Linked DNA regions of Leptothrix cholodnii SP-6. The protein of the gene in region 2 interacts with the protein of the main gene of each other region in a pairwise test. Links are inferred from orthologs where the notes say so. Each region holds a gene or a part of one and is shown on either strand. Other genes may lie near its edges. The genes, in order: ruvC and ruvA.

Evidence for each region.
Region 1: the proteins of ruvA (region 2) and ruvC interact in binary tests that used the Escherichia coli proteins (3 or more experiments, as listed by UniProt). The link is inferred for Leptothrix cholodnii SP-6 from one-to-one orthologs.

Annotation. Positions count from the first base shown.
Region 1 is NC_010524.1:577,481-580,705, forward strand. What follows is about bases 134-3,042. They hold ruvC (crossover junction endodeoxyribonuclease RuvC), read right to left. Parts: upstream 1,910-3,042; coding sequence 1,358-1,909; downstream 134-1,357. Other genes in these bases: LCHO_RS02665 (sensor domain-containing protein), read right to left, coding at 134-1,290; purH (bifunctional phosphoribosylaminoimidazolecarboxamide formyltransferase/IMP cyclohydrolase), read right to left, coding at 1,983-3,042. In the rest of the region: more of LCHO_RS02665, read right to left, coding at 1-133; more of purH, read right to left, coding at 3,043-3,225.
Region 2 is NC_010524.1:4,431,821-4,435,058, reverse strand. The notes cover bases 212-3,133. They hold ruvA (Holliday junction branch migration protein RuvA), read right to left. Parts: upstream 2,000-3,133; coding sequence 1,424-1,999; downstream 212-1,423. Other genes in these bases: LCHO_RS19675 (sensor histidine kinase), read right to left, coding at 2,911-3,133; LCHO_RS19680 (response regulator), read right to left, coding at 2,115-2,783; ruvB (Holliday junction branch migration DNA helicase RuvB), read right to left, coding at 248-1,339; LCHO_RS19695 (histidine phosphatase family protein), read left to right, coding at 212-222. Also shown: more of LCHO_RS19695, read left to right, coding at 1-211; more of LCHO_RS19675, read right to left, coding at 3,134-3,238. UniProt on the Escherichia coli protein: The RuvA-RuvB-RuvC complex processes Holliday junction (HJ) DNA during genetic recombination and DNA repair.

The DNA.
Region 1 (3,225 bases), 3.9 Mb from region 2 along the record:
GGCCGTGTGGCGGGCCTGCTCGACGCCGCAATGCGGCAGCACCACGACGAACTCGTCACCCGCCAGGCGGCAGACCAGGCTGCGATCGCGCACCTCGCCGGCCAGCCGCTGGGCCACCTCGCGCAGCAGTTCGTCGCCCACCGCATGGCCGTGGCTGTCGTTGACGTCCTTGAAGCGGTCGAGGTCGATGAACAGCAGGGCCAGCGTCGTGCCGTCCTGTTGCGCCTGCGTGATCGCCCGTGCCAGGTTGGCCTGCAGCAGCGCACGGTTGGGCAGGCCGGTCAGGCCGTCGTAATAGGCCAGCTGGTGGATGTGGGCGTGGCTGCGCTCGCGCTCGAGCGCCAGGGTGCACAGGTGCACGCTCATCTCGACCAGCTGCTCGTGCAGGCCGTGCGGTGCACGCGGTTCGCGGAAGTAGAACGCGAACGTGGCCAGCACCCGGCCCTCGCCGTTCTTGATCGGGCTCGACCAGCAGGCGCGCAGGCCGAGCGGCTGCACCACGTGCCGGTAGTCGTCCCAGAGCGGATCGGTGTCGATGTCGGTCACCACCACCGGGCTGCCGCGCCAGGCGGCGGTGCCGCAGGAGCCCGCCTTGGGGCCGATCGGCGCACCGTCGAACTGGCACGACACCTCGGCGGGGATGCTCGGGCCGGCCAGCGGCCGGATCAGGCCGTCGTCATCGACGCCCAGCACCGTGGCCACCACATCGGGCGCCAGGATCTGGACCTGCGTGCAGACCAGCGCCATCACCTCGGCCAGCGGCCGATCGCGCACCAGCGCGCCGAGCACCGGCCCCTGCAGTTCGGTGAGGATGCGCTGCTGCGTGATGTCGGCCAGCGTCAGCAGCCAGGTGTCGGGCTCGCCCTGCGCGGCGGGCAGGGCATCGAGCACCAGCGTGCACCAGAGCGGCCGACCGCCGTGGCCGTGGACCAGCGCCTCGGTGCCGGCCCGGCCGTGGCGCCGGGCCTGATCCTGCAGCCGCTCCCAGCCCGGGATCGTGGCCCCCGGCCCCGCCAGCACCTGCTCGGGCCTGCGGCCCAGCAGATCGGCCGCGGCCAGTCCGAGCCAGCGGCCGCAGCTGTCGCTGACCTCGGTGATGCGGCCGTCGGCGCCGCAGACCAGTGCGGCGCACGGGCCGTCGTCGAACAGCCGGGTCAGGGCCGGCAGCAGCGCCGATCGATCCGTGCGCGGGGTGGGCGATCCGGTGCGGCCGGACGCGGGGGGATCATCGGGTGGGTGGCTCATCGCGGGTACTGCATCGCTGCGGATCTCCTCCGCGGGTCGGGGCATGTCCGTGCCGGCATGCGGGAGATGAATCGATTCTGCACCGCCCGCCCCGAGGCCGACATCGAACCGATCAAAAGATCCGGCCGCCCCGGTAGTGGGCGTGCTGCCGGCGCTGCAGCGTGGTGGCCTGCTCGATGGCCGCGAACGAGCCGCCGGCATGGGCATGCGTGATCGCCAGGCCGAGCGCATCGGAGGCGTCCTGGTTCGGCCGACCGGGCAGCTGCAGCAGCCGCATCACCATCTCCTGCACCTGCTCCTTGCGCGCGTGGCCGCTGCCGACCACGGCCTTCTTCATCTGCAGCGCGGTGTATTCGGTCACTGCCAGCCCGCCCGTCACCAGCGCCGCCAGCGCCGCCCCGCGCGCCTGGCCGAGCAGCAGCGTGCTCTGCGGGTTGACGTTGACGAACACGATCTCGATCGACGCACACGTCGGCTGGTAGGTCGCCATCACCTCGCGCACGCCCTCGAAGATCAGCTTGATGCGCCCCGGCAGATCGCCGATGTCGGCCTCGCGGGTGTGCACCGTGCCGCTGGCGACGTAACGCAGCGCCTGGCCCTCGACGTCGATCACGCCGAAGCCGGTGGTCGCCAGGCCGGGGTCGATGCCGAGGATGCGGGTCATGTCGGCACCCGAAGCGCCGGGTACGGCACTTCACCCGGCGCGGCGGCCCGTGGGTGTGCTGGCTGAGACACGTTCAATGCCGGAAATGCCGCACGCCGGTGTACACCATCGCGATGCCACGCTCGTTGGCCGCGTCGATCACCTCCTGGTCGCGCATCGAGCCGCCCGGCTGGATCACGCAGGTGGCGCCGGCATCGGCCACCACGTCGAGGCCGTCGCGGAACGGGAAGAACGCGTCGCTCGCCACCGCGCTGCCGGCCAGGGTCAGACCGGCGTGGCCAGCCTTGATGCTGGCGATGCGCGCCGAGTCGAGCCGGCTCATCTGGCCCGCGCCCACGCCCACCGTCATGCCGCCGCTGCAGAACACGATCGCATTGCTCTTGACGAACTTGGCCACGCTCCAGGCGAACATCAGGTCGTCGATCTGCTGCGCGGTCGGCGCCAGCTTCGTGACGATCTTCAGGTCTTCGCGCTTGAGCACGTGGTTGTCGGCGCTCTGGATCAGCAGGCCCGAGCCGATGCGCTTGATGTCGTGCGCGTTCTGGCCGCGCGCCCAGGCGCTGGCGCCGTCACGCTGGACCTGGCTCAGATCGATCAGCAGCACGCGGGTGTTGGCCTTGGCGGCGAAGATGGCGCGCGCCTCGTCGGTGTAGGCCGGCGCGATCAGCACCTCGACGAACTGCTTGGCGACCTGCTCGGCGGCGGTTTTGTCGACCACCGTGTTGAAGGCGATGATGCCGCCGAAGGCCGAGGTCGGATCGGTCTTGAACGCCTTGGCGTAGGCCGCGCCGGCGTCCGCACCGAGCGCCACGCCGCAAGGGTTGGCGTGCTTGACGATCACGCAGGCGGGGGTGTCGAAGCTCTTCACGCACTCCCACGCCGCGTCGGCGTCGGCGATGTTGTTGTACGACAGCTCCTTGCCCTGCAGCTGCACGGCGCTGACCAGCGAGCCGGGCGCGGGGTAGAGGTCGCGGTAGAAGGCGGCGGCCTGATGCGGGTTCTCGCCGTAACGCAGGTCTTGCAGCTTGACGAAGCGGCCGTTGCTCTGGCCCGGGAACTCGATGCGCGCCGGGGCCGCATCGCCGTCACCGGCACCACCGTCGGTGATCGACGACAGGTAGTCGGAGATCGCGGCGTCGTAGTTGCTGATGCGGTTGAAGGCCGCCACCGACAGCGCGAAACGCGTCGCGCGGCTCACCGTACCGGCCTGCTGCAGCTCGGCGATCACGCCCGCGTACTGGCTGGCGTCGGTGAGCACGGCCACGTCCTTCCAGTTCTTGGCGGCGCTGCGCACCATCGCCGGGCCGCCGATGTCG
Region 2 (3,238 bases):
CGCCTGAGCCTGAACGCGCCGCGCACCTGGACGGTGGCCAACGCCAGCATCAACCGCCTGCTGTTCACCGACGACGGCTGCACGCTGGTCGGCTGGGGCGACACCCAGCACCTCGACGGCAGCGACCACGCGCCGCTGGACAGCCGCTCCGCGCATGCAGGCCACACGGCGATCGCCGCGGCGCCCCCGCTCGACGAAGGCAGCGACGGCGGCGCGGCCTGATCGCCTCGATCCTGCCGGCCCGGGTTCAGCCCTCGAACAGGTCGCTGCCGACCGGGCCGGCGCCACCGCGCGGTGGCGTCACGCCCAGGTGCCGATACGCCGCCAGCGTGGCGATGCGCCCGCGCGGCGTGCGCTGCAGGAAACCCTGCTGGATCAGGTACGGCTCGATCACGTCCTCGATCGTGCCGGCGTCCTCGCCGATCGCCGCGGCCACGTTGTCGAGCCCGACCGGGCCGCCGTCGAAGCGGTGGATCACCGCCTCGAGCAGCTTGCGGTCCATCACGTCGAAACCGCGCGGGTCGACGTCGAGCATGGTCAGCGCCAGCTCGGCGATGCGCTTGACGATGCGGCCGTCGCTCTTGACCTCGGCGTAGTCGCGCACCCGCCGCAGCAGCCGGTTGGCGATGCGCGGCGTGCCGCGTGAACGGCAGGCCAGTTCGAGCGCGCCTTCGGCGTCGATCGGCACGTTGAGCAGCCCGGCCGAGCGGGTGACGATGCGCACCAGCTCCTCGGGCGTGTAGAACTCCAGCCGCGCGACGATGCCGAAGCGGTCGCGCAGCGGATTGGTCAGCATGCCCGCGCGGGTGGTGGCGCCCACCAGCGTGAAGGGTTGCAGGTCGAGCTTGATGCTGCGCGCCGCCGGGCCTTCGCCGATCATGATGTCGATCTGGTAGTCCTCCAGCGCCGGGTAGAGGATCTCCTCGACCACCGGCGAGAGGCGGTGGATCTCGTCGATGAACAGGACGTCGTTGGCTTCGAGATTGGTCAGGATCGCGGCCAGGTCCTTGGGTTTTTCGAGCACCGGGCCGCTGGTCTGGCGCAGGTTCACGCCCAGTTCGGCGGCGATGATGTGGCTCAGCGTGGTCTTGCCCAGGCCGGGCGGGCCGAACAGCAGCACGTGGTCGAGTGCCTCGCTGCGCTTGCGGGCCGCGCCGATGAAGATCTCGAGCTGCTCGCGCGCCTTGGCCTGGCCGACGTACTCCTGCAGCAGCTTGGGGCGCAGGGCGCGCTCCATCGCTTCTTCATTCGGCGAGGTGGGTGCGGCGCTGATGAGGCGGCGGGTGCTGCCGGATGAGGGCGCCGGCGCGGCGGCAAACGAATCGGTCTGGATGGCCATGGCCGATTATCGGCAGGCTGGCACCGGGCTGGTTATTTCAACAGTGCTGAATTTGTCGTGCGCGACCGTGTCGCCGCGCCGGGGTCACTTGCCGAGGGCGCGCAAGGCGAGCTTGATGCCGTCGCTCACGCCCACGTCCGCCGGCAGCGGCTTGATGGCGGCGGCGGCTTCGCGCTCGTTGTATCCCAGCGCGATCAGCGCCTGCACGATGTCGGATTGCGCCTCGTTGCGGATCACCGCGCCGGGCAGCGCCAGGTCGGGGCCGAGCTTGCCCTTGAGTTCGAGCAGCAGGCGCTCGGCGGTCTTCTTGCCGATGCCGGGCACCTTGACCAGCCGGCCGGCCTCCTGGGCGCTGACCGCCTGCGCCAGGTCGGCCACGCTCAGGCCCGACAGGATCGACAAGGCGGTGCGTGCGCCCACGCCGCTGATCTTGAGCAGCTGGCGGAAGGTGGCGCGTTCGGTGGCGGTCAGGAAGCCGTAGAGCAGCTGGGCGTCCTCGCGCACCACGAAGTGAGTCAGCAGCGTGACGCGTTCGCCCAGCACCGGCAGGTTGTAGAAGGTGCTCATCGGCACGTCGACTTCATAGCCGACGCCGCCCACGTCGACGAGCAGCTGGGGCGGGGATTTTTCGGCCAGGGTGCCGGTGAGACGTCCGATCATGGGGCGCGATTATGAAGTGACGGCCCCGCGCCCGACGGCTACGCCGGGCGATCCCCCGAGGGGATGCGGGCCGGCTTGGGGCGGCCCGGCGCTCGGCCCGCGCGCTTGATCCTGATCAGCGCCGGAACAGGCCCAGGCGCTGCGCTTCGAGCGCGGCTTCGGCGCGCGAGCTCACGTTGAGCTTGCGGTAGATCTGCTTGACGTAGTCGGCGATGGTGTGGCGGCTCAAGCCCAGCTGCACGCCGATCTCGGGCAGCGTGAAGCCCTTGGCCACGCGCAGCAGCACCTCGCGTTCGCGTTCGGTCAGCTGCACGTTGGGCATCAGCTGGTCGGTGGTCGGCTGATAGGCCTGCGGCCGGTTGGCCTGCGCCGAGAAGTACGAAATCATGCGCCGCGCGATCGACGGTGACAGTGGCGGCTCGCCCTGGCTGATGCGCTGCAGGTGCTCCATCAGCTGCTCGCGCGGCTGCTCCTTGAGCAGGTAGCCGTAGGCGCCGGCCTGCAGGGCGGGAAACAGGTGATCGTCGTCGTCGTGGATGGTGACGACCACGCTCTGCGCATCGGGCTGCTGGTCGCGCAGCGCCTGCACCACCTTGACGCCCGAACCGTCGGGCAGGCCGAGGTCGACCATCGCCAGATCGAAGCGTTGGGCCGAGACCTGTTGCAGCGCGTCGTGGATGCGGGCCGATTCGACGACGGTCGAACCGGGGAACACCTGCACCACCAGCGCTCGCAGGTAGGCGCGGATTTCGGGCAGGTCTTCAAGCAGCAGAATCTGTTTCATGGGCGCTCCACAGGGCGGGCGGGCACCGCCGAGTGATCGAGTTATTGGATCTGATCAGTATCGACGGATTGCCCGGCCGTTGAATGCACTGCCTGGGGGATTGCGTCGGCAATTGTGGCCGGAATCATCACAGCGGCAAGGTCAGCCGGATCGTCGTGCCGTAACCGGGGCCTGACTCCACCAGGCACTGGCCCTGCAGCTGCTTGGCGCGGCCCTTCATCGTCGACATGCCGTGGCCGCGATCGAGCTTGCCGTCCAGCGCGATCGGGATGCCCTTGCCGTTGTCGGAGATGGTGAGTTCGAAGTCGCTGTGGTCCTGCCGGATCGAGACCTCGCAGCGGCTCGCGCCGCTGTGCTTGAGCACGTTGCTGACCGCCTCGCGCAGGATGCGGGTGGTCTGCACGTAGGCGCGTGCGCTCATCGCGCGTTCGCTCATCAGCAGCTCGTCGGGGGTG